Regions from separate parts of the Alteromonas sp. G4i13 genome, predicted to be linked through region 2. Evidence: predicted binding sites of a transcription regulator. Region 2 holds the regulator's gene; each other region holds the start of a gene.

Region 1 (7,054 bases), on a different contig from region 2:
TTGCGAAGTTGTATAAGCTTTTGACTGTCTACTTTCATATCCATCTCGCGCTTCCTCCTGTTAGCTGCGATTCACATACGTTAAAAACGTAACGCGGTTAACAGTAAGAAATATCCATGGTCAGTGATACGACAGTTTTACGCCAACCCTGTGACAAAGCAAGCCTGATGGGCACGTCAACGTTCTTATTCTTTTGCTACCAGCACTCTCGTTGTGAAGCAAAGAAGGCCTACTAGTGCTAATCGTCTTGTTAACGCAGGGCATAGGTACTCAATCCCCCCACCTGCAACCGCAAATCAAATGAGCTAGTATTAATGACTTATCACAACGCAATGCGTACAATACCGCCCCCCGAAAAATAGGTTGGTGATTTATGAGTTCAGATAGTCAATTTTCAGTTGGTCAGCGTTGGTTAAGCAACACAGAAATAGAGCTGGGGTTAGGTGTCGTTATTGGTAGCGACTTCCGTTCTGTCGAAGTGTTGTATCCAGCAACAGGCGAAGCGCGAAAGTATACTAAGCAAGATGCGCCGCTTACGCGACTAATTTTTGAAATTGGCGAAACGGTCAAAAGCCAAGACGGCTGGGAAATGACCATTACTGAAAAAGAAGAAAGCCAAGATCTTTTCATCTATCACGGGCTTCGCGAAGACACCAAAGCGCAAGCGCGATTACCTGAAACCATGCTAGACAGCCACATTCGCTTGAACCAACCTGAAAAGCGCCTGTTCAGTCAGCAATTAGACAACCCTAAATGGTTCGATTTGCGCGAGCGTGCTTTAGATCATCAATACGATTACTTACGTTCAAACACCATTGGTCTTGCAGGTGCGCGCATATCGCTTATTCCGCACCAACTCCACATTGCGTCAGAGGTAGGCGGCAGACACGCACCTCGCGTATTACTTGCCGATGAAGTAGGTCTTGGTAAAACCATTGAAGCCGCGTTGATTATTCACCAGCAGCTTAAAACAGGCCGCGCAGAGCGCGTGCTTATTTTGGTTCCAGACTCGCTCATGCACCAATGGTTAGTTGAAATGCTTCGTCGCGTTAACCTTCCTTTTGCCATTTACGATGAAAGTCGTTGCGAGGCTATAGAGAAGAGCGAAGGCTTACAAGATGACGAAACATCTGACGCGAGCGCTGTGAATCCATTCGAAAACGACCAGCTAGTACTTTGTAGTATCGACTTCCTAAGCAAGAGCAAAAAACGCCAGCAGCAAATTCAAGCTGCAGGATGGGATTTAATGGTTGTCGATGAAGCCCATCACCTTGCGTGGTCAAGTGAGGCTCCCTCTGCCGAATACTTGTGTGTGGAAGCGCTGGCAAACCAAACGCCAGGCGTATTACTGCTTACCGCAACGCCTGATCAACTTGGTCACGAAAGCCACTTTGCCCGCTTGCGCCTGCTCGACCCGGCTCGCTTCCATAGCTACGATGCATTCTTAGATGAAGAATCGAAATACAGCCAACTGGCCGATGCGGTAGCGCCATTACTTTCAGACGCCGAGCCTAACGACAAACAACGCAGCAAACTCGCAGAATTCGCGCCTGACGTAATGGAACATGCGGGTGATTTAAGTGCGCCGGAAAATCGCCATGCGCTGCTGCACCAACTTATCGATTGTCACGGCACAGGTCGTATGCTGTTTAGAAACCGCCGCGCCAATATCGAAGGCTTTCCGATGCGTAAATTAAGCGCTTACGAACTGGCTTTGCCTGAGGTTTATTCAGATGCCGTGAGCGGCGGCGACTTAACCTATTCACTGTATCCTGAACGTATGGCAAGCGTGGTTAACAGCTGGACCAAGCAAGACCCGCGCGTTGAATGGCTGCTTGATTTCATGCAAAGCGTTAAGCCAGAAAAGATTCTGCTTATTTGCGCAAGCGCCCGCACAGCGCAAGAGTTAGGTGAGGTTATTCGCACGCAAACCGGTATTCGCCACAGTGTATTCCACGAAGGCATGAGCATTGTGGAGCGCGACAAGGCGGCCCATTATTTTGCTGATGAGGAAGACGGCGCACAAGTTCTACTGTGTAGTGAAATTGGTAGCGAAGGTCGTAACTTCCAGTTCGCTCATCATTTGGTGCTGTTCGATTTGCCTATCACGCCAGATCTGCTTGAACAACGTATTGGTCGTCTTGACCGTATTGGCCAAACCCAAACCGTACAAATTCACGTGCCGTATTTAGCGAAAACCGCGCAGCACGTATTACTAGATTGGTATCACGAAGGGCTGAATGCCTTTGAAAAGACCTGCCCCACGGGCTCTGGTGTATTCGACGACGTTAAGCCTCTGCTTATTGGTGCGTGCTTACACCCTGACGATATGAGCGCGCGTGACGAGCTAGTGAACATGAGTGTTACGCTTAATAGCCAGCTCGTGGCGCAGCTTGAAGCCGGTCGCGATCGCCTTCTTGAGCTTAATGCCTCGGGTGAAGGCCGCGTAGAACAACTGCTTGAAGACATTATTACCCTTGATAGCGAACAAGATTTGTCGCGCTTTATGGGTCGCGTTTTCGATGCTATCGGTGTTCAGCAGGATGAAAAAGGCAATGACTGCTTTATTCTTATGCCAACCGAGTCGATGGTGAGCCAGCTTCCGGGCCTTGACCCAGAAGGCATGACGGTTACTTACAAGCGCCGTGTAGCCACCACGCTAGAAAACGTACAGTTTTTAAGTTGGGATCATCCACTTGTGCATACCGCCATGGACGTAGTACTCACCGACGTACACGGAAAGAGCAGCATGGGCTTCATTGCCGAGCCGTCTTTGCCAAAAGGCGCTTATTGGGTTGAGGCGTTGTTTGTGCTGCAGGCGCAAGCGCCTAAAGCGCTTCAGTTGGGCCGCTTCTTACCTCAAACGCCCGTGCGAGTGTGTTTAGATGCGCAAGGAAACCCGTCTGAATTGAGCTTCGACGTTAAGCGTAAAATTGGACGTAAGATCTCGGCTCAGCTTCTAAAAGCCTTGCAACAGCCGCTTGAGCTTGCCATTGAAAAGGCGCGTAAGCTTGCCCATCAGCAAGCTAACCAAAAGCAACACGACGCACTTAACAGCATGCACAGCACGCTTAACGAAGAAATACAGCGCTTGCGCGATCTTCAAAAGCGTAACCCAGCAGTACGTGACAGCGAAATTGAGTTTATTGAAACGCAAATGAACGCCCTTGATAAAGTTATTCAGGATGCAGATGTTCAGCTGGACGCCATTCGTATTGTGGTAAATAACCCGTAACCTCGAAAGGTTAAACATTCAAAAGCGACTGTGAAGTAACGAGTACATAATGGCGAACCCAAGTTTTGTTTATAACCCACCGATGACACCTTATCTTGATATTTTGTATCAAGATGAGGACATGGTGGTTGCGCATAAACCTAGCGGGCTATTGAGCGTTCCGGGCAAAGCATTGGAGCACCGCGACTCGCTAATTAGCCGGGTTAACCGAGTGTATCCCACCGCCACAGTAGTGCATCGCTTAGACATGGCGACTTCGGGTATTTTGGTGCTGGCGCTTAATAAAGACAGCCATCGCCATATCTCGAAACAGTTTGAATTACGTCAAACTAAAAAGCGCTACTTCGCTCGGGTTCATGGACATGTAGAACAAGACAGCGGAGAGGTTAACCTTCCCCTTATTTGCGACTGGCCAAACAGGCCAAAGCAAATGGTAGACTTCGAGCGCGGTAAAAAAGCCGTAACGCACTTTGACGTCATTGAGCGCACACTGGATGAAAAAGAGCGACCCTATTCTCTCGTTGCCCTTTATCCCATTACCGGTCGCTCTCACCAACTGCGAGTACATATGCTTGCTTTGGGTCACCCTATTTTGGGAGATAGACTCTATGCCCATGAAGAAGCGTTATCCATGGCGCCTCGTTTACAGCTTCATGCTGAAAGCTTGAGTCTTTCGCACCCGACACTTGGGCATTGGCTGCACTTTAATGTCGCCATCCCTTTTAGTCCATTTTGCCCAAAGCCGCTTTCAGAAAGTATTGAGTAGCGTTTTAACGCTACTCAACTTTATCAATAGACTCCATTTTAGTTTTAACGCACACTGCCGATAACCTTCGTATAACGCTTGATGCACGAATTAATTTGATGCTGTCCAAGCTGAATAGATCCAGATTAAGGTAAAGGCAAACCACATTTTATGAAAAGGCCCGCTCTCCTTTTAACATTTGCTGTTATTGTTTCGCTATTGCCTATGACAGCTCACTGTGACTTTTTCACAGATGTTAGTCACGCCTATCTACCTGGAGAAGTGAAACCTTTGATGATTGGAGAAGTGGAATCCCCAATTATTGAAATTGAAGCGCAAACACCGTTACCTTTGGGTGTGGCTATCATACTCACTGAGCCTTTTCCCTCTAGCCTTACTCTCGCGCAGGGAAATAGCCTTGCCAACATGCTTGCTGAAAAAGGCTGGAATGTAGTGATAAGTCCGTTTAATTTGCCGGTCAATGTCACTTCCCAGCAGAACCTACCTGCTGAATTTACAAACACCGACATGTCAGACTCTGAAACTACGTCTATGTCAGCCCCAAATATCCACCCCAGAAGTAATCAACTTACGCAGTATCTCAATTTTGAATCAGCAACTTCAGCGCTGAGTTTACAACTCAATGCATTGAATAATTATCTACAAGACAATTCGGGCTACCGTATGGTCATTGCACAAGGCATGCTGGCCACAACTTACTTGTCCGTCGTAGAGCAACAGCCTCAACTTCATCCAGACACTTTCGTAGCCATTTCACCTTTTTGGCCAGAAGAATCAACGAATACATTAGTTATAGATAATATAGCACAGTCCAGCTTTCCAATATTGGATCTGTCACTAAGTGGATTTAACGATTGGGCGAACAGCACCACGCAAAAGCGAAAGACTAGCGCAAAAAACGCACTAAAAATGCACTATCGGCAAATAATTATCCCCAGCAATTTGTTAGCCTTTAGTATAAAGGAATTTCAGAAACCCCCTCATATTCAAATAGTTGCAAATAGTACTATTGGTTGGACTCGCCACCTAGGCTGGTAATTCCATAATTTACCGATTACGCTAAATTAGTATCCAAAACAATTACCTAAATTTAATGGTGTAAATAGCAAGCCTCTGTCCTAAGCAGTAACATTGTTATGAACTATAATACTTTTAGCAAACATAGACGGTTGAGTTACTTGTGAGTGTTCAAGATTTCGTAGATAACAAAGCAAAGCAGCTGTGTTTCTATTTGAGAGCATTTTGGCAAGGAGAGCTTCCTATCGAGGAAATCGAGCTATTCTTTTGGGATAGTATGGAAGAATGGGGGCAAATTGATTACACCTTAACGCAGCCCTATACTCAAAAAGAACGGGTTTTTTGGCATTTACTTCACCAAGTGCATTATTGGAATGAAGACAAGCTAATTAACGACCAGTTTCTTGTAGATGAACTAAATAACTGCGTGAATTTCCTTGAAGGTTTGGGTCATTGCCCACTCGACTGCGTCGGCATTCGTCCATAGAAAAACTTTCACTTCAACGCGTTATTGCTTCTCACTGTGGTTCATGGCTCAATATGCTTTTGTATTCTTGCCTAAGGCCGCAGTTTTGCTCAACGCTTTAAAAACGTTTAACGACAAACGATACCTCAGTATATTTCTTTTCGGCATTTCCAGTGGCTTCCCTTGGATCATGATTGGTTCAGTGCTATCTGCTTGGCTCAAAGATGAAGGTTTGTCTCGCTCGGCCATCGGCTTATTCGGCATTATTTTCGCGACATACTCTTTTAATTTTCTCTGGTCTCCGCTTGTCGACAAAATCAAGCCCCCACTATTAGGTCAACGACGAGGTTGGATTTTCGCTATGCAAGGCTCTGTAGTTTTGCTGTGTTTAGTGATGTCTCAACTCACTGCAGACCAAGATTTGTTTTACGTTGCATTAATCGGTTTGCTTATTGCTATTGCCTCAGCCACGCAAGATATCGCCATCGATGGTTTTCGCATTGACTGTATTGCCCAAGACGACAAAGACGGCATGTCAGCTGCGTCTTCAGTAGCCACCGCTGGCTGGTGGACAGGTTATGGCGGGCTTGGTGCTATCCCGTTCTTCTTGGCTGACATGACATCTTGGACTTGGCCAAACATTTATCTTTTACTCGGTGCTCTCATGGCTTTATTAATGTGCGCCACGTGTTTAGCGAACGAGCCACAAATTGACCGCGAAGCCTTACTTGAAAAGATAACAGCCAAAGATACAAAGCAGTCTCCCGTTTTTCACTGGATACAAACTACTCTTGTCACGCCATTCGCCGAATTTTTCAATCGAAACGGCGTTAAATTAGCGGCGTCGTTTTTACTGTTCATCTTTCTATTTAAAATCGGTGAAGCCTTTCTAGGCCGCATGAGTATCGTGTTTTATAAAGAAATTGGCTTTTCTAATAGCGATATCGCTACTTACTCAAAATTGCTCAACTGGTGGGTAACCATTGTGTTTTCACTGTTAGGTGGGTTGGTTAACATTCGCTACGGTATTTACCGCGGATTAATGATTGCGGGTGTGGCCATGGCCGCGTCTAACTTACTATTTGCACTGATCGCGCAAACAGGCCCTTCCACATCTCTTTTAGCCATAACCGTTATTGTCGATGGCTTTACAGGGGCTTGGAGCACCGTTGCTATGGTCGCGTTTATCTCACTATTGTGTAATCGGGCGTTTAGTGCAACCCAATACGCACTCATGGCCTCCCTGAGTGTTGCGGGCAGAACCTTGGTCGCTTCTAGCAGCGGCTTTGTTGTAGATAGTCTTGAAGGCAATTGGAGCCTGTTCTTTATTCTCACAGCAGTCATGGTAATTCCCAGCCTTTGCTTTTTGTATTCAATTAGGCACCACATAAAGCGCGTTGAGTCACCGTAATTTTTTTCTACTTCCTTGCAAGTTAGCGTTAGTTGCCTACATTTAAGGTAGGTATCTCTACCGCATATTACTTGCAAGGATGAACGTGAGCTCAAACCAGGCTGGCCAGTCGCAGCGCAAATCATCAATTTCGCGGACATTCACTTTTTCAAAAGTGAG
Region 2 (7,054 bases):
CGCTGGCATAGAACCAGGTCTGGCAGACAAGCTGCAAAAATCATTGCAGCAAGCCAGTCAGCAGCAAGAGTTAGAAGGAGAGCCTGCAGTACTCCTTACCTCAGGCATGCTACGACCCGTTCTGTCTCGCTTCTTAAAATATTCGGTTGTTGGGCTTCATGTTCTGTCTTACCAAGAAGTGCCTGACGACAAACAAATAAAAATAGTCAGTTCGGTCGGTCAATAATCTGACACTGGGTGATTGGAGAGGTTGCAATGAAAATTAGACGTTTCTTCGGCAAAGATATGCGTGAGGCGTTAAGCCAAGTTAAAGCTGAATTGGGCAGTGACGCTGTGATCATGTCAAATCGCAAAGTCGCTGACGGTATTGAGCTTGTCGCAGCCTACGACAAAGAACCTGAAGCGAAGTTGTTTACGCCGAAAGCGTCTCCACAAGCAGCTGCAAAAACACCTGGCCAAAAGGCAGTGCCTAGCTTGAGCGAAATCATTGGTGACGACGGTCCTGATAGCCTTAAAGCACTGCTAGAAAAGCAGCACGGTGGAAATAATGGCGTAGCGAGTCCCGCGCAACCTAACCAACCAATGACAGCAAATGCTAAGCACGCCAATGAAATTGCTTCGCACTTAGACTTCTCAGAAGCCTTTATTGACGACGTAGAAGCCCAGCAGTCTTCTCATGAACCAGTTCGTCAGAACGCTTTCCCAGAGCATCAAGCGTCGAGTATGGATGATACCGCTGTGACGCAGTCAGCGGAGCTTGCGCAAATCAAGGAAGAGCTAGCGTCTCTTCGCGATGTATTGCAATATCAAGTGGCCGACTTGATGGAAGCTAAAAACAAACGTCAAAAACCTGTTCATCAATATCTAATCACCCGTTTAACCGATATGGGGTTAAGCAACGCGTTAGCGAAACAGCTTATTAGCTATACGCCGTCACATTACAACGAACGAGATGCATGGGTATATCTTCTTAACCTATTGGCTAATCGCATAAATGTGACAGGAAACGATATACTTAGCGCACAAGGTGCTGTTGCATTAGTAGGACCAACAGGTACCGGTAAAACAACTACCGTTGCGAAACTTGCTGCCCGCTATGCGCAAAAATACGGTGCAGAGTCGGTTGCGATGATTACCATCGATACGTATAGAATTGCCGCCTATGAGCAGCTAGCGACATACGGAAAGATTATTGGCTGCACGGTGAGAAAAGCGCAGACTAGTGAAGAACTTGCGGATTTATTATTCCAACTTCGTCATAAGCGACTAGTATTGATTGATACGGCTGGATTTAGTCAAAGAGATAGTCGATTAATTAAACAAATTAAGCAGTTTGATAACGGACAAATGCCAAATGTTAAAAAATATTTGGTAGCGCAAGCAAATACGCAATATCCTGCTTTGCAGAGAATCATTCAAGCGTATGATGATATTGAACTAAGTGGCTGTATTTTCACAAAGTTAGATGAGTGCTACTCTTTAGGAGAGGTGCTTAGTGCAGCGGTTGAATACCAATTACCGGTTAGTTATGTCACCGATGGTCAAAAAGTACCTGAAGACATTAAGATTGCAGAAGCGAAATCTTTGGTTTCCGCTGCTGCAAAGCTTTATAAAAAGTACGGTTTGAATCATACTAGTGGTAACAACGCAATTAAAACAGCATAAGCAGTATGATTGACGACCAAGCGAGTAGCTTAAGAAAAATGAAGCAATCACGGTTAATCAAAGTAATCGCCGTCACCGGTGGCAAAGGTGGCGTAGGTAAAACAAACATTACATTGAACACCGCTATCGCCATGGCGAAGCAAGGTAAACGTGTAATGGTTCTCGATGCGGACCTCGGTCTTGCTAACGTAGACGTTATGTTAGGTTTGCGTGTTGAGAAAAACTTATCCCACGTGCTTTCCGGCGAATGTACACTTGATGAAGTATTAGTGACCGGTCCGCACGGAATAAAGATTGCCCCTGCCACATCAGGCACGCAGTCGATGGCAGAATTGTCGCCAACGCAACACGCTGGCCTAATTCGTGCCTTTAGTGAGCTGCGCTCGCAAATTGACGTGCTTATCGTTGATACAGCGGCAGGTATTTCAGACATGGTGTTGAGCTTTTCAAAAGCCTCACAAGACATCATGGTCGTTGTGTGTGACGAGCCTACTTCATTGACAGATGCGTATGCATTGATAAAAATTCTGAATAGAGAGCACGGTGTTTTCCGCTTCAAAGTTGTGGCTAATATGGTGCGCGACGTGCGAGAAGGCCAAGAGCTATTTAGTAAATTGAGCAAAGTGACAGGGCGTTTTTTAGATGTTGCACTAGAATTAGTGGCGACAGTACCGTTTGACGAGAACATTCGTAAAGCAGTGCGTAAACAAACAGCCATTGTCGATGCTTACCCAGGTTCACCGGCAGCCGTTGCAATAACACAGTTGGCGAGTAAAGCCTTAACATGGCCTATTCCAGCGCAGCCAGGTGGCCATTTAGAGTTTTTCATTGAACAATTAGTTGCAGAAAAAGCCGTAGGAAGTCAGCGTTGAACAGCAAGGCAGCCGCTTATCAACAACAAACCGATAAAGCGCAGTTAGTCGAAAGACATGCGCCATTGGTTAAGCGTATAGCGCATCACTTGATAGCGCGATTGCCGGCTAGTGTTCTTGTAGACGATTTAATTCAATCAGGCATGATTGGATTATTAGAAGCCGCGCGAAACTTTGATGGTTCAAAAGGAGCCAGCTTTGAAACGTTTGCCGGTATTCGCATTCGCGGTGCTATGCTAGATGAAATTCGCAAAGGGGATTGGACACCGCGTTCAGTCCACCGAAATGGTCGAGCGATCACTGAAGCAATTTCGCAAGTAGAAAGCGAAACAGGCCGCGATGCTAGAGATTCTGATATTGCTGATAAGCTTAATGTAAGCTTGCAGGACTATCACCAAATGCTTAATGAAGTAAATGCCGGAAAGCTGGTAGGTATTGAAGATTTAGGTGTGTCAGAAGATGTTATTTCGACAGAGCAAAATCGAGGTAGCGACGCACCACTGGAAGATTTGATGCAAGGCGCTTTCCAAAAAGCGCTTGCCCATGCAATTACGACATTACCTGAAAGAGAAGCGATTGTACTTTCGCTGTATTATGATGAAGAGCTGAACCTAAGAGAAATTGGTGAGGTTCTTGATGTAAGTGAATCGAGAGTCAGTCAAATTCACAGTCAGGCCATGTTAAAACTCAAATCACGAATGAAGTCGTGGCAAGCTGACGAAGAATAGAAATTAATAACAATTAACCCCTCACTGGAGGCTATTTTGGACAAAAGCATGAAAATTCTCGTGGTCGATGATTTTTCTACCATGAGACGTATCATCAAAAACCTACTTAAAGATTTGGGTTTTTCCAACATCCAGGAAGCGGATGACGGAAGTACTGCATTGCCTATGTTGCAGCAAGGTGATTTCGATTTCGTAGTTACCGATTGGAACATGCCTGGAATGCAGGGTATTGACTTGCTTCGCGCGATTAGAGCCGATGACAAGCTCAAGCACCTACCAGTACTCATGGTTACTGCTGAAGCGAAGAAAGAGCAAATTGTTGCCGCTGCGCAAGCAGGTGTTAATGGCTACGTTGTTAAGCCGTTCACTGCAGCAACACTTAAAGAAAAATTAGATAAAATATTCGAACGTTTAGGTTGATCCAGACGCTCACCAGAGAAATGAGGTTTACTGGATGTCAACGAATGTAAACGTTCCAATTTCGTTGGAAGAAGCAAAACAGCTTGTCACCTACCTTGAAGAGGGTGACAACGCTTCAGCCAATGCCCTATTAGAAGCGGCCTCAATGAAAGAAAACGTTGAGTTATTTGCCGAAGTAGGGAAACTGACGCGTCAGCTCCATGACGCGCTGAATAATTTCCAAATAGACGACCGCATTAAAAATCTCGCGACCGATGATATTCCCGATGCACAATCCCGCCTAACCTACGTAATTGAAGAAACTGAAAAAGCTGCTAATACTACTATGGATGCCGTTGAAGCGAGCATGCCTATAGCTGAAATGCTGTCGGCGCGCATCGAAAAGGTTATGCCTGAGTGGAAGAAGCTGATGAATCGCCAAATAGAGTTGGGTGAATTCAAGGCTTTATGCGCAGACTTAGACGAATTGTTGGAAGAAGGTTCGGCACAGTCAGCTAAACTTACACAGTTACTTACAGAAGTATTGATGGCTCAAGGTTATCAAGACTTAACTGGTCAGGTTATTCGCCGCGTTATCGACTTGGTTAAAGAAGTGGAAGACAGCTTAGTTAACATGCTTACCATGTTTGGTGAACGCGACGGTGCAGAACAAACTAAACCATCCAGCGTTAAGGCCGATAAGGTTGATGGTGTAGAGGCAGAAGGCCCTATCATTGATGCCGATAAGCGCGACGACGTCGTGTCAGGCCAAGATGATGTAGATGATCTTCTGTCTAGCTTAGGTTTTTAGGGGAGCGGGCGCATGTCGTTTGATGTTGACGAGGATATATTACAGGACTTTCTAGTTGAGGCTGGAGAGATACTTGAACAATTACAAGAACAGCTCGTTGATCTTGAGAACAATCCTGAAGATGCGGATTTGCTGAATGCAATTTTCCGTGGTTATCACACAGTTAAAGGGGGAGCAGGGTTCCTGTCTCTTACTGAGTTAGTAGAAATTTGTCACGGAGCGGAAAACGTCTTTGACGTAATGCGTAACGGTCAACGAACACTAACCCCTGAACTGATGGATATTATTCTGCAAGCCACAGATGTGGTGGTTGAAATGTTTGAACGAGTGAAAGCTCGGGATCCATTAGAGCCAGCAGATGCACACCTAGTCGACTTGTTACACAAACTAAGTCGCCCGGAATCTCCAGATGAGAATATTTTTGGTGAACAAAGCGCGCCGGCGTCAGAACCTGAGCCCGCGATTGAAGAGCCAGAATTAGTTGTTGAAGAGCCTACTGCACAGGCACCAAGTTCTGGTGATAGCGGCGGTATTGACGAAATCACTGAAGATGAGTTTGAAGCGCTGCTTGATGAGCTTCATGGCTCTGGGGCACCAGGACAGTCCTCAGCGGCTAAAAGCGAACCTGCAAAGGCTGCTGCACCTGCTGCCGCTAGTGATAACGACGATATCACCGACGAAGAATTTGAAGCGTTGCTTGATGATTTACACGGCAAAGGCAAGTTTGGTGGTGAAGAAGCTGCGCCAACGGCAAATACACCAGCTCCAGCACCAGTTACGCCGAGTTCAGCTGGTGATGAAGAAATCACCGATGACGAATTTGAAGCACTGCTTGACCAACTACATGGCTCAGGGCAAGGGCCTACCAAGCAGGGAGCCGTTTCAAAGGCGCCAGAGCCTCCTGTAGATAAGGCAGCAACAGAAGCGGTTCAAAAAGCGAAACAAGCAGCGCCAGCTGCGCCAAAATCGACGCCTGCTCCTAGCGCCGCAGCGCCAGCTAAAGCAAGCGCACCTGCTGCACCAAAAGCAGCGCCTAAAAAAGATGAGAAGAAGGCGGCACCAGCTGCGCCTCCTGCTGAGACTACAGTACGTGTAGATACCAAGCGCCTTGACCAAATTATGAACATGGTGGGTGAACTCGTACTAGTGAGAAACAGGCTAATAAGCTTGGGTATCAACAGTAACGACGAAAGCATGTCCAAAGCCATTGCCAACTTAGATGTGGTAACGGGCGACTTGCAAGGTGCGGTAATGAAAACCCGCATGCAACCTATCAAGAAGGTGTTTGGTCGTTTCCCTCGCGTTGTTCGAGACCTCGCTAGAAGCTTGAAAAAAGAAATAACCCTTGAGCTTGTGGGTGAGGAAACTGATTTAGACAAAAACCTGGTTGAAGCACTGGCCGATCCACTTGTGCATTTGGTGAGAAACTCCGTCGACCATGGTATTGAAATGCCTGATGACCGTGCTGCAGCGGGTAAACCGCGCATGGGTACGGTTCAGCTATCGGCATCTCAAGAAGGCGATCATATTCTTCTAACCATCGAAGATGATGGTAAAGGAATGGATCCTGAAAAGCTTAAAGAAATTGCTATTAGTCGCGGTGTACTAGACGCAGACGCAGCTGCACGGATGTCGGATGTTGAAGCGTTTAACTTGATATTCGCGCCAGGGTTCTCAACCAAAACAGAAATTAGTGATATTTCTGGTCGCGGTGTGGGCATGGACGTGGTTAAGACTAAAATTAACCAACTTAACGGCACCGTGAACATAGATTCACAGCTAGGAAAAGGCACGCGACTGGATATCAAAGTTCCGCTAACGCTAGCCATTCTTCCGACGCTAATGATTGTTGTAGGAAAACAAACCTTTGCGTTACCATTAGGTGCGGTGAACGAAATAATAAATATGGACATCAAAAAGACCAACACGGTCGATGGCCAGCTAACAATGATAGTTCGTTCAAAAGCAATTCCGTTGTTCTTCCTTGGTGAATGGTTGATTCGAGGTCCCAAAAACATCGATAGAGAAAAGGGACACGTTGTTGTAGTGCAAATTGGTACACAACAAGTAGGATTCGTAGTAGACGCGCTAATAGGCCAAGAAGAAGTGGTTATTAAACCTCTTGATGCATTATTGCAAGGCACGCCTGGTATGGCGGGAGCCACGATTACATCAGACGGTGGAATTGCACTAATTTTAGATATTCCGAGCCTGCTTAAACGGTATGCGCGTAAACCCATCAATTAAGGCGATGAATTAACAGGAATAATAATCCATGGTCTTTAAAGTCCTTGTCGTGGACGACTCGACTTTTTATCGTCGTCGAGTAAAAGAAATACTCGATGGCGATAGGGAACTTGAAGTTGTTGGGGAAGCGAGAAATGGGCGCGATGCACTTGAAAAAGCAGAAGCGCTTAAGCCGGATGTGATAACGATGGATGTTGAAATGCCTGTCATGGACGGCATTTCAGCTGTAAAGGCCATAATGGACAAACGGCCTACACCTATTCTTATGTTTTCTTCGCTTACGCATCATGGTGCGCAAGCGACATTAGATGCGTTAGAAGCGGGCGCGCTCG
Region 3 (7,054 bases), on a different contig from region 2:
TGCCACCACGCATATTCCCCTTGAGTATGTAGCGAAAGCTATCACCCGAGAGCGTCTTCATAAGGTCATTCATATCATCAACACCGACCTTAAATTGAAGTTTGGCGTTAAAGAGCCTCACATTTATGTGTGTGGCTTGAACCCTCACGCGGGTGAAGATGGTCACATTGGCACTGAAGAAATTCATACCATCATTCCGGCGCTTAACGAACTAAGAGAAGAAGGCTTAAAGATCACAGGCCCTCTACCTGCAGACACCATATTTCAACCCAAATATCTGGAAAATGCTGACGTAGTGCTGGCTATGTATCACGACCAAGGCTTACCCGTGCTAAAATATAAGGGTTTTGGGGCTTCAGTGAATATCACGCTAGGGTTACCTTTCGTTCGTACATCGGTAGATCACGGTACTGCATTAGACTTAGCAGGAACAGGTGAAGCCGACGCCGGTAGTTTCAGAAAAGCATTGGAAAAAGCCATCGAGCTTGCACATCATCAACAATGAGTAAAACACACTTAGGCCATACGGCCAGAAAGCGATTCGGACAAAACTTCCTTCACGATGATTACGTGATAGGCAAGATTGTTGCGGCCATCGCGCCACAAAATGAACAAAACCTGGTAGAAATTGGACCAGGTTTAGGCGCATTAACAGATCCTGTTTGTGAAGAAGTAGATGCACTCACAGTCATTGAGCTAGACAGAGATCTTGCTAAGCGATTGAGACACCATCCATTTAACGGCAATAAGCTAACGGTTATTGAACAAGATGCGATGACAATGGATTTCGGTGCTTTGTGCAAAGAAATGCCAGTCAAAGACAAAAAGCTTCGCGTATTTGGTAACTTGCCCTACAACATTTCGACACCACTAATGTTTCACCTTTTTGATCATGCTCACTGCATAGAAGATATGCATTTTATGCTTCAAAAAGAAGTGGTAAACCGCTTGGCAGCAGGACCAGGTTCTAAGAATTACGGCAGGCTTTCCGTTATGGCGCAGTATTACTGCCACGTCATTCCGGTACTCAATGTTCCGCCGGGTGCCTTTAAGCCACCCCCGAAGGTTGATTCTGCAGTAGTGAAGCTAGTGCCGCATCAGGCTCCGCCAGTAGACGTTGAGTCTGTAAATACGCTTGAGCGCGTCTGTGCACAAGCGTTCAACCAGCGCCGAAAAACCATTCGCAACTCGCTGAAAGACAGTTTAAGTGAAGAGGAGATCCGTGAGCTAGGTATCGATCCTACCTCTCGCGCAGAAGTATTATCACTTAACGATTTTGCCACAATAGCAAACGCTGTGTCGGCAAAAGAGCACCAACAAGAGCAGTAAGTTCTCTATGGATGTACTTGATATTAAGGTGCGGGTGAAAACCCGTCACCTTCCCGACCACCTTCCGTCAGATTCAAAGCAATTTGCCTTCGCGTACCACATTACGATTGAGAACAATAGCGACCATACGGTGCAATTACTCAGTCGCTACTGGAAAATTACCGATGCAAATGGCAAAACATCAGAAGTTGAAGGTGATGGGGTTGTAGGCAAGCAACCTATCATGAAAGCGGGCGAGCATTTTGACTATACCAGTGGCGCTGTCATTGACACGCCGGTTGGGAATATGGAAGGCTACTATGTAATGGAATTAGAGAGCGGCGAGCGTTTTCGCGTTCCTATCGACGTTTTCCGATTAGCCATTCCAAGTATTCTTCATTAAGGTTTCTATGTCGCAAGGTAACACGTACGTCATTGGTGATATACAAGGCTGTTACGATGGTCTTCGTCGCGCGTTAGATAAAGTAAAATTCGACGAAGAAAACGATACGCTACTCGCAGTAGGTGATTTAGTTGCTCGAGGAGAAGATTCTTTGAGCACATTGCGCTTTTTAAAGTCTCTCGGCAGCCAGTTTAGCAGTGTTTTAGGAAACCACGACCTTCACTTACTTGCCGTTGTAAACGGCATCCGCAAAGCAAAAAAATCCGACAAATTAGAGCCTCTACTTAATGCTTCAGACTTGGCCGAACTTATTGACTGGTTGCGTCAGTTCCCGTTGGCAATGAAGTTAGATGAGCAATCAGTAATGGTGCATGCTGGACTCTATCCTAAATGGTCTATCGATGAGTGCGTTTCACTTAGTGACGAAGTTAGCAACATCCTAAAATCCGACAATTACGCTGCTTTTCTTTCAGAAATGTATGGTAATAAACCCAACAACTGGTCAGATAAACTTAAGGGTGATGAGCGACTGCGTTTTATTGTGAATGCGTGTACGCGCATGCGTTTTGTTCATACCGATGGCACACTCGATTTTGATAACAAATCTCATCCCAGCGCAGTATCCCACAGCACTAGTAGCACGTTAAAACCATGGTTTGAAGTAGAGAATAAAAAGCTCGGTGACGATCAACGAGTGGTATTTGGGCATTGGGCAGCTCTGTCGGGCCAAACGAACAGTCATCAATTTATCGGCTTAGATACAGGCTATGTTTGGGGGCAAAGCATGACTTTGCTAAACCTGAACTCCGCTTCGCTTGTGAGTGTTTCTGCCTAAAACCAGAGTTTACTGGCTCCGCAATTATCCAATTCTCACATATTTACGTGTATAATTTTAAGCACCAACTGGTATTACCAGTTAAACTTTCTACACTTAAGTGCTAAATAAAATAAACATTAAGTTATTGTAGCCGATACACTTACTTACGATAGTAACGATAATGTCTCATTATCTACTCAGTAATTAAGCAAACTAGCTTCTTTAATCGCTATATTTTGTTTGCTGAGACGGGTAATATCGTTAGGGATAAAAATAAAAAACACTCATCCAGGAGTTCCGATGAAAATAACGGTAGCCACACGCGTAATCGGGGGATTTGTAGCGATTAGCGCACTTCTGATCGTCATTAGTGTTGTTTCACTTTATAACCTCAACTCAATAGGCTCAGCAACGGAAGAAGTAAATGACGTTGCATTACCCACAGTAGCAGGCAGCAATGCACTTAAAGCCAGCTTTCTCAATATGGGCCGACTTACCTTCGAGAGCTACATCGAAGAAGATCTAAATGGCTTAAAAGACAAACGAGCGTCTTTTAACTCTGCCAAAGACACCTTTGAGAGTGAATATAAGAAACTGGCGCAGGCCGTTAATAACGAGCCTGAACTAAAGAGCACGCTGAATACTGTACGTGAGTCATATGAAGCATATATCACCAATGTTGAAGCGATGTACAAAAATCACCAAATGTATCTTGATATACGCAACACAATTCAAGACAGACTGGGTGACGCTGAAGACAACGCAGACGATGCATCTACCTACCTTCTAGACTTCTCAGACTTAGATGCTGTTCAGCGCGACCCTAACCTACGACGTGCGGCAGAAATCGGCAGTCAACTTGAGACGTCGCTGCTTTCTTTGCTAACGGTTTCATACGAGTACATTAAAACAGAGACACTGGTTCGTTCACAAACGCTAGGCAACGAAGTTGATTTGGTTGTCGAGAAAGTGGTCACGCAATTAAGCGACATGATGCAAACTGCGGGCGGCCGCGATGATTCTGGTACTCTTGATGATATTAACGACTTGGTTAACAACGCAATCAATGCGATTAAAGCTAACGATGGCGTGGTTCAGCTTCATGTTGATCGTCTAGAGCGCAGAAATGATGCTGAAAAAGCGCTTAACGCTTCAGACTCAAATATCGCGCAAGCGGTTGTCGCTCTAGAAAACCTGCTCAATCTTGCAGACAAGAAAGCGTCACATGTAGAAAGTCAGGTTAACGGCGCCATTGCGACGGGCAACACGTTCGTTATTGTGGTTGTTATTATCTCGATTGCAGTAGCAGCATTTATTGGCTACGTGACCGTTCGCGCAATCACACGTCCGCTTTATCGTGTAAATGAACTTCTGACGGTGGCTTCATCGGGTGACCTTACTCACCGTCTAGACGATTCGGCGCAAGACGAATTTGGTCTTTTAGCCCGAAACTGCAATACGCTAATTGGAAACCTGAAGGAGCTCATTACAGCCATTAACGTTCGTGCTGAACAGCTGGCAGCCGCCTCAGAACAAACGTCTGCAGTGACGGCGCAAACGACGCATTCAATTCAGGATCAGAAATCACAAATTGGCCAAGTAGCAACAGCAACCACAGAAATGCACTCTACGTCGCAGCTGGTTGTGCAAAACGCTGAAGATACACTAAGTCAAATTCGCCATGCGGATGCTGAGGCTGAGAACGTGCGCCAAATCTCACTAGAGAATAAGAACACCATTGAGATCTTATCTCGTGACGTTCAAGAAGCGGCAGACGTTATCAATAAGCTTCATCAAGACAGCGCAAGCATTGGTGGCATCTTAGACGTTATCCGTGGTGTTGCAGATCAAACCAACCTGCTCGCCTTGAATGCTGCTATTGAGGCAGCGCGTGCCGGTGAACAAGGTCGAGGCTTTGCGGTTGTTGCTGATGAAGTGAGAACCCTTGCCAGCCGAACTCAAGAATCGACACAAGAAATCAACGCTATGATTGAAGTGCTTCAAGCGGGTGCTGAAAAAGCGGTATCGGTGATGAATCAAGGTAAAGAGCAAACTGCGGCGTGTGTGGCACAAACTGAAAAGGCTACACAGGCGTTGGATATCATCTCAGACGCCGTTCACAAAGCCCATGACGTGAGCTCTCAAATTGAGCAGTCTGCCCGTGAACAGAATACGGTATCACAAGAGATCAGCGAAAAGCTTGAAACTATTGTCGGTATCGCTGAAGAGACGACAGCTGGAGCACAGCAAACGTCTGAGTCTAGCCATGAAGTGGCTCGACTTGCTGAAGAGTTACAACAGTCTATCAGACAGTTTAAAGTGTAACGCTTTTTACAAACCTGTTTTAAGAAGGGGCTTTTAGCCCCTTTTTTGTGTCTAACAATTAATCTGGCACACTTTAGGAATGCATAGATAGTTACTTTAGAACAGTTTAACTGAGCATTAATCGGCTTTAATTCGTATAAGGACTATTCGTAACAAACCACTAAAAAAGAATGATATTTTCCCGTTTTCGCTTGCCTCTTTTCATTACTACTTTATTGGCGTCAACAATGATCCAGGCTGAGCCATCATATTACAAAGATACAGAAACCCTTCCCTATTCCATTATCGAGACCCTTGATGAAGATATTGAAGTGAGGCATTACAATGAAGCGTTAGGCGTAATGTCTAGTGGGAATGAAGATAACGGAGCATTTCAACTACTCTTTAATTATATCTCTGGTGAGAATACATCCAGTAGCAATGTGTCAATGACGTCCCCCGTAGAAGTTGGAAAGCGCTCTCAAGAAATTGCAATGACCTCTCCTGTCGAAGTCTCATCTTCAGAAACAATGATGTTTTTCTTGCCCAGCAAATATGACATTAAAAGCGCTCCTGTGCCTACGCACAAAGATGTATCGCTGGTTACTGTACCAGCGAGAACGGTAGCCGCTATTCGTTATTCAGGTTTCAACAAGGACAGCGATAAGAAGCAGTATACGAATAAACTGCTTAAAGCCCTTAGGGACAATAATATTGAGCTTGATGGTGAACCTAGCTATATGGGCTACGACTCGCCTTTCACCCTACCGTGGAATAAACGTCACGAAATCATTGTACCGGTCGACATTTTGAAATCATCTACAAACTGATGTGAAATAAAAACGGCCGCCTTTAAGGCGACCGTTTTTTGGGGTCATTCAGCACAGTAGGTGCTTATTCAAATAACGCCGTGTGAAGCTTGCGAACCACGTGGTCACTGTCGGTCTCGTTAACCAAGAACGATAGGTTGTGCGGGTTGGCGCCAAAGCAAATCATACGCAGGTTGAAATCTGAAACCGCAGCTAAAATCTTGCTAGAAACACCAACAGCGGTTTGCATGTTGTTACCTACAACCGTGACAAGGTCGTAACCTTTTTCTACTTTCACATCACAGATAGTTTCAAGTTCAGCAATGGTTTCTTTGTTTAGTCGCTGAGCCACAGAGTTTGCAGGGTTATCAAGGGTAAAAGATACCGAGATTTCTGACGTGGTAACCAAATCAACACTTAGCTTGTGCTTAGCGATGATGGCAAATACCTGCTGCAGGAAGCCTTGCGCATACATCATCTTCGGTGTTTTCACTGTCACCATTACCTGCTCTTTACGGCGAGTAATAGCGCGATACGGTGGTTCGTGCTCACAATCACGCACAATCCAAGTACCGCCCTTTTCTGGCTCCTTACTAGAGCCTACAAACACCTTTATGTCCTTGCGAAGCGCAGGCTCCATAGTGGCAGGATGTAGTACCTTGGCACCAAAGGTGGCCATTTCCGCCGCTTCTTCAAAGCTGAGTTCAGGTAACGGATGAGCAGCTGGCGTGATGCGCGGGTCAGTTGTGTACACCCCTGTTACATCAGTCCAAATCTCACACGATTCGGCATCAAGCGCTTCAGCAAGTAGCGCCGCCGTAAAATCTGAACCACCACGACCTAGCGTTGTAGTACGGCCTTCCTCGTCAGCACCAACAAAGCCTTGAGTAACCACTATCGCGTCTTTAATTTCAGGTGCCAGCAATTGTTTAGACAGCTTTTCGATTTCTTCGATTTGCGGCGCACCTTCTCCAAACTCACTGTCCGTACGTAACACCTTACGTACGTCAAAGTTCATGGTTTTTACGCCCTGCTCTGCAAGCACTGAAGAGAACATCAGCGATGACATCCGCTCACCCATTGAAAGCAGCTGATCTTTTAAATCATCACGGTGAAGGATTTCTTCATGAAACGCTAAGCTTCGCATTTCATCTAACAAGTCGTTGAGTTTTGGCTCAACCGTGTCTTTATCTTTCAACTTGTTAAGAATGGCAAGCTCAATATTGATAATGGCCTGACAAGTCTCTTCAATTTGCTGTTGCGTCATAGGTGTGTGCGCTAAGCTTACCAGGTGATTGGTTACACCTGCCGCAGCGCTCACTACCACAATGCGCGTTTTGTCATTACCGGCAACAATTCGGGCGCAGTTTTGCATTACTTCGTAATTCGCAACGCTAGTTCCACCGAACTTAG

Evidence for each region. The regulator FliA, encoded in region 2, starts transcription of late flagellar genes. The targets are predictions, from matches to a motif close to CTAAAGNTNNNNNNNNNNNNGCCGATA.
Region 1: the regulator FliA is predicted to act here: its motif matches at 4,038-4,064, upstream of ACFI6J_RS08430 (DUF3530 family protein).
Region 3: the regulator FliA is predicted to act here: its motif matches at 2,659-2,685, upstream of ACFI6J_RS13475 (HAMP domain-containing methyl-accepting chemotaxis protein).

What each region holds. Positions count from the first base shown of each region.
Region 1 covers NZ_JBHNYX010000013.1:50,907-57,960, reverse strand. Annotated here, with positions in the region: gene ACFI6J_RS08445 (DUF4019 domain-containing protein) at 1-44, opposite strand, end outside; gene rapA (RNA polymerase-associated protein RapA) at 374-3,235, shown strand; gene rluA (bifunctional tRNA pseudouridine(32) synthase/23S rRNA pseudouridine(746) synthase RluA) at 3,285-4,001, shown strand; gene ACFI6J_RS08430 (DUF3530 family protein) at 4,152-5,039, shown strand; gene ACFI6J_RS08425 (hypothetical protein) at 5,182-5,505, shown strand; gene ACFI6J_RS08420 (AmpG family muropeptide MFS transporter) at 5,549-6,895, shown strand; gene ACFI6J_RS08415 (response regulator) at 6,981-7,054, shown strand, end outside.
Region 2 covers NZ_JBHNYX010000001.1:187,290-194,343, forward strand. Annotated here, with positions in the region: gene flhA (flagellar biosynthesis protein FlhA) at 1-226, shown strand, start outside; gene flhF (flagellar biosynthesis protein FlhF) at 256-1,665, shown strand; gene ACFI6J_RS00880 (MinD/ParA family protein) at 1,671-2,537, shown strand; gene ACFI6J_RS00885 (RNA polymerase sigma factor FliA) at 2,534-3,265, shown strand; gene cheY (chemotaxis response regulator CheY) at 3,302-3,685, shown strand; gene ACFI6J_RS00895 (protein phosphatase CheZ) at 3,720-4,475, shown strand; gene ACFI6J_RS00900 (chemotaxis protein CheA) at 4,488-6,722, shown strand; gene ACFI6J_RS00905 (protein-glutamate methylesterase/protein-glutamine glutaminase) at 6,751-7,054, shown strand, end outside.
Region 3 covers NZ_JBHNYX010000026.1:4,414-11,467, forward strand. Annotated here, with positions in the region: gene pdxA (4-hydroxythreonine-4-phosphate dehydrogenase PdxA) at 1-505, shown strand, start outside; gene rsmA (16S rRNA (adenine(1518)-N(6)/adenine(1519)-N(6))-dimethyltransferase RsmA) at 502-1,329, shown strand; gene apaG (Co2+/Mg2+ efflux protein ApaG) at 1,337-1,711, shown strand; gene ACFI6J_RS13470 (symmetrical bis(5'-nucleosyl)-tetraphosphatase) at 1,719-2,546, shown strand; gene ACFI6J_RS13475 (HAMP domain-containing methyl-accepting chemotaxis protein) at 2,829-4,853, shown strand; gene ACFI6J_RS13480 (SOUL family heme-binding protein) at 5,081-5,662, shown strand; gene lysC (lysine-sensitive aspartokinase 3) at 5,727-7,054, opposite strand, start outside.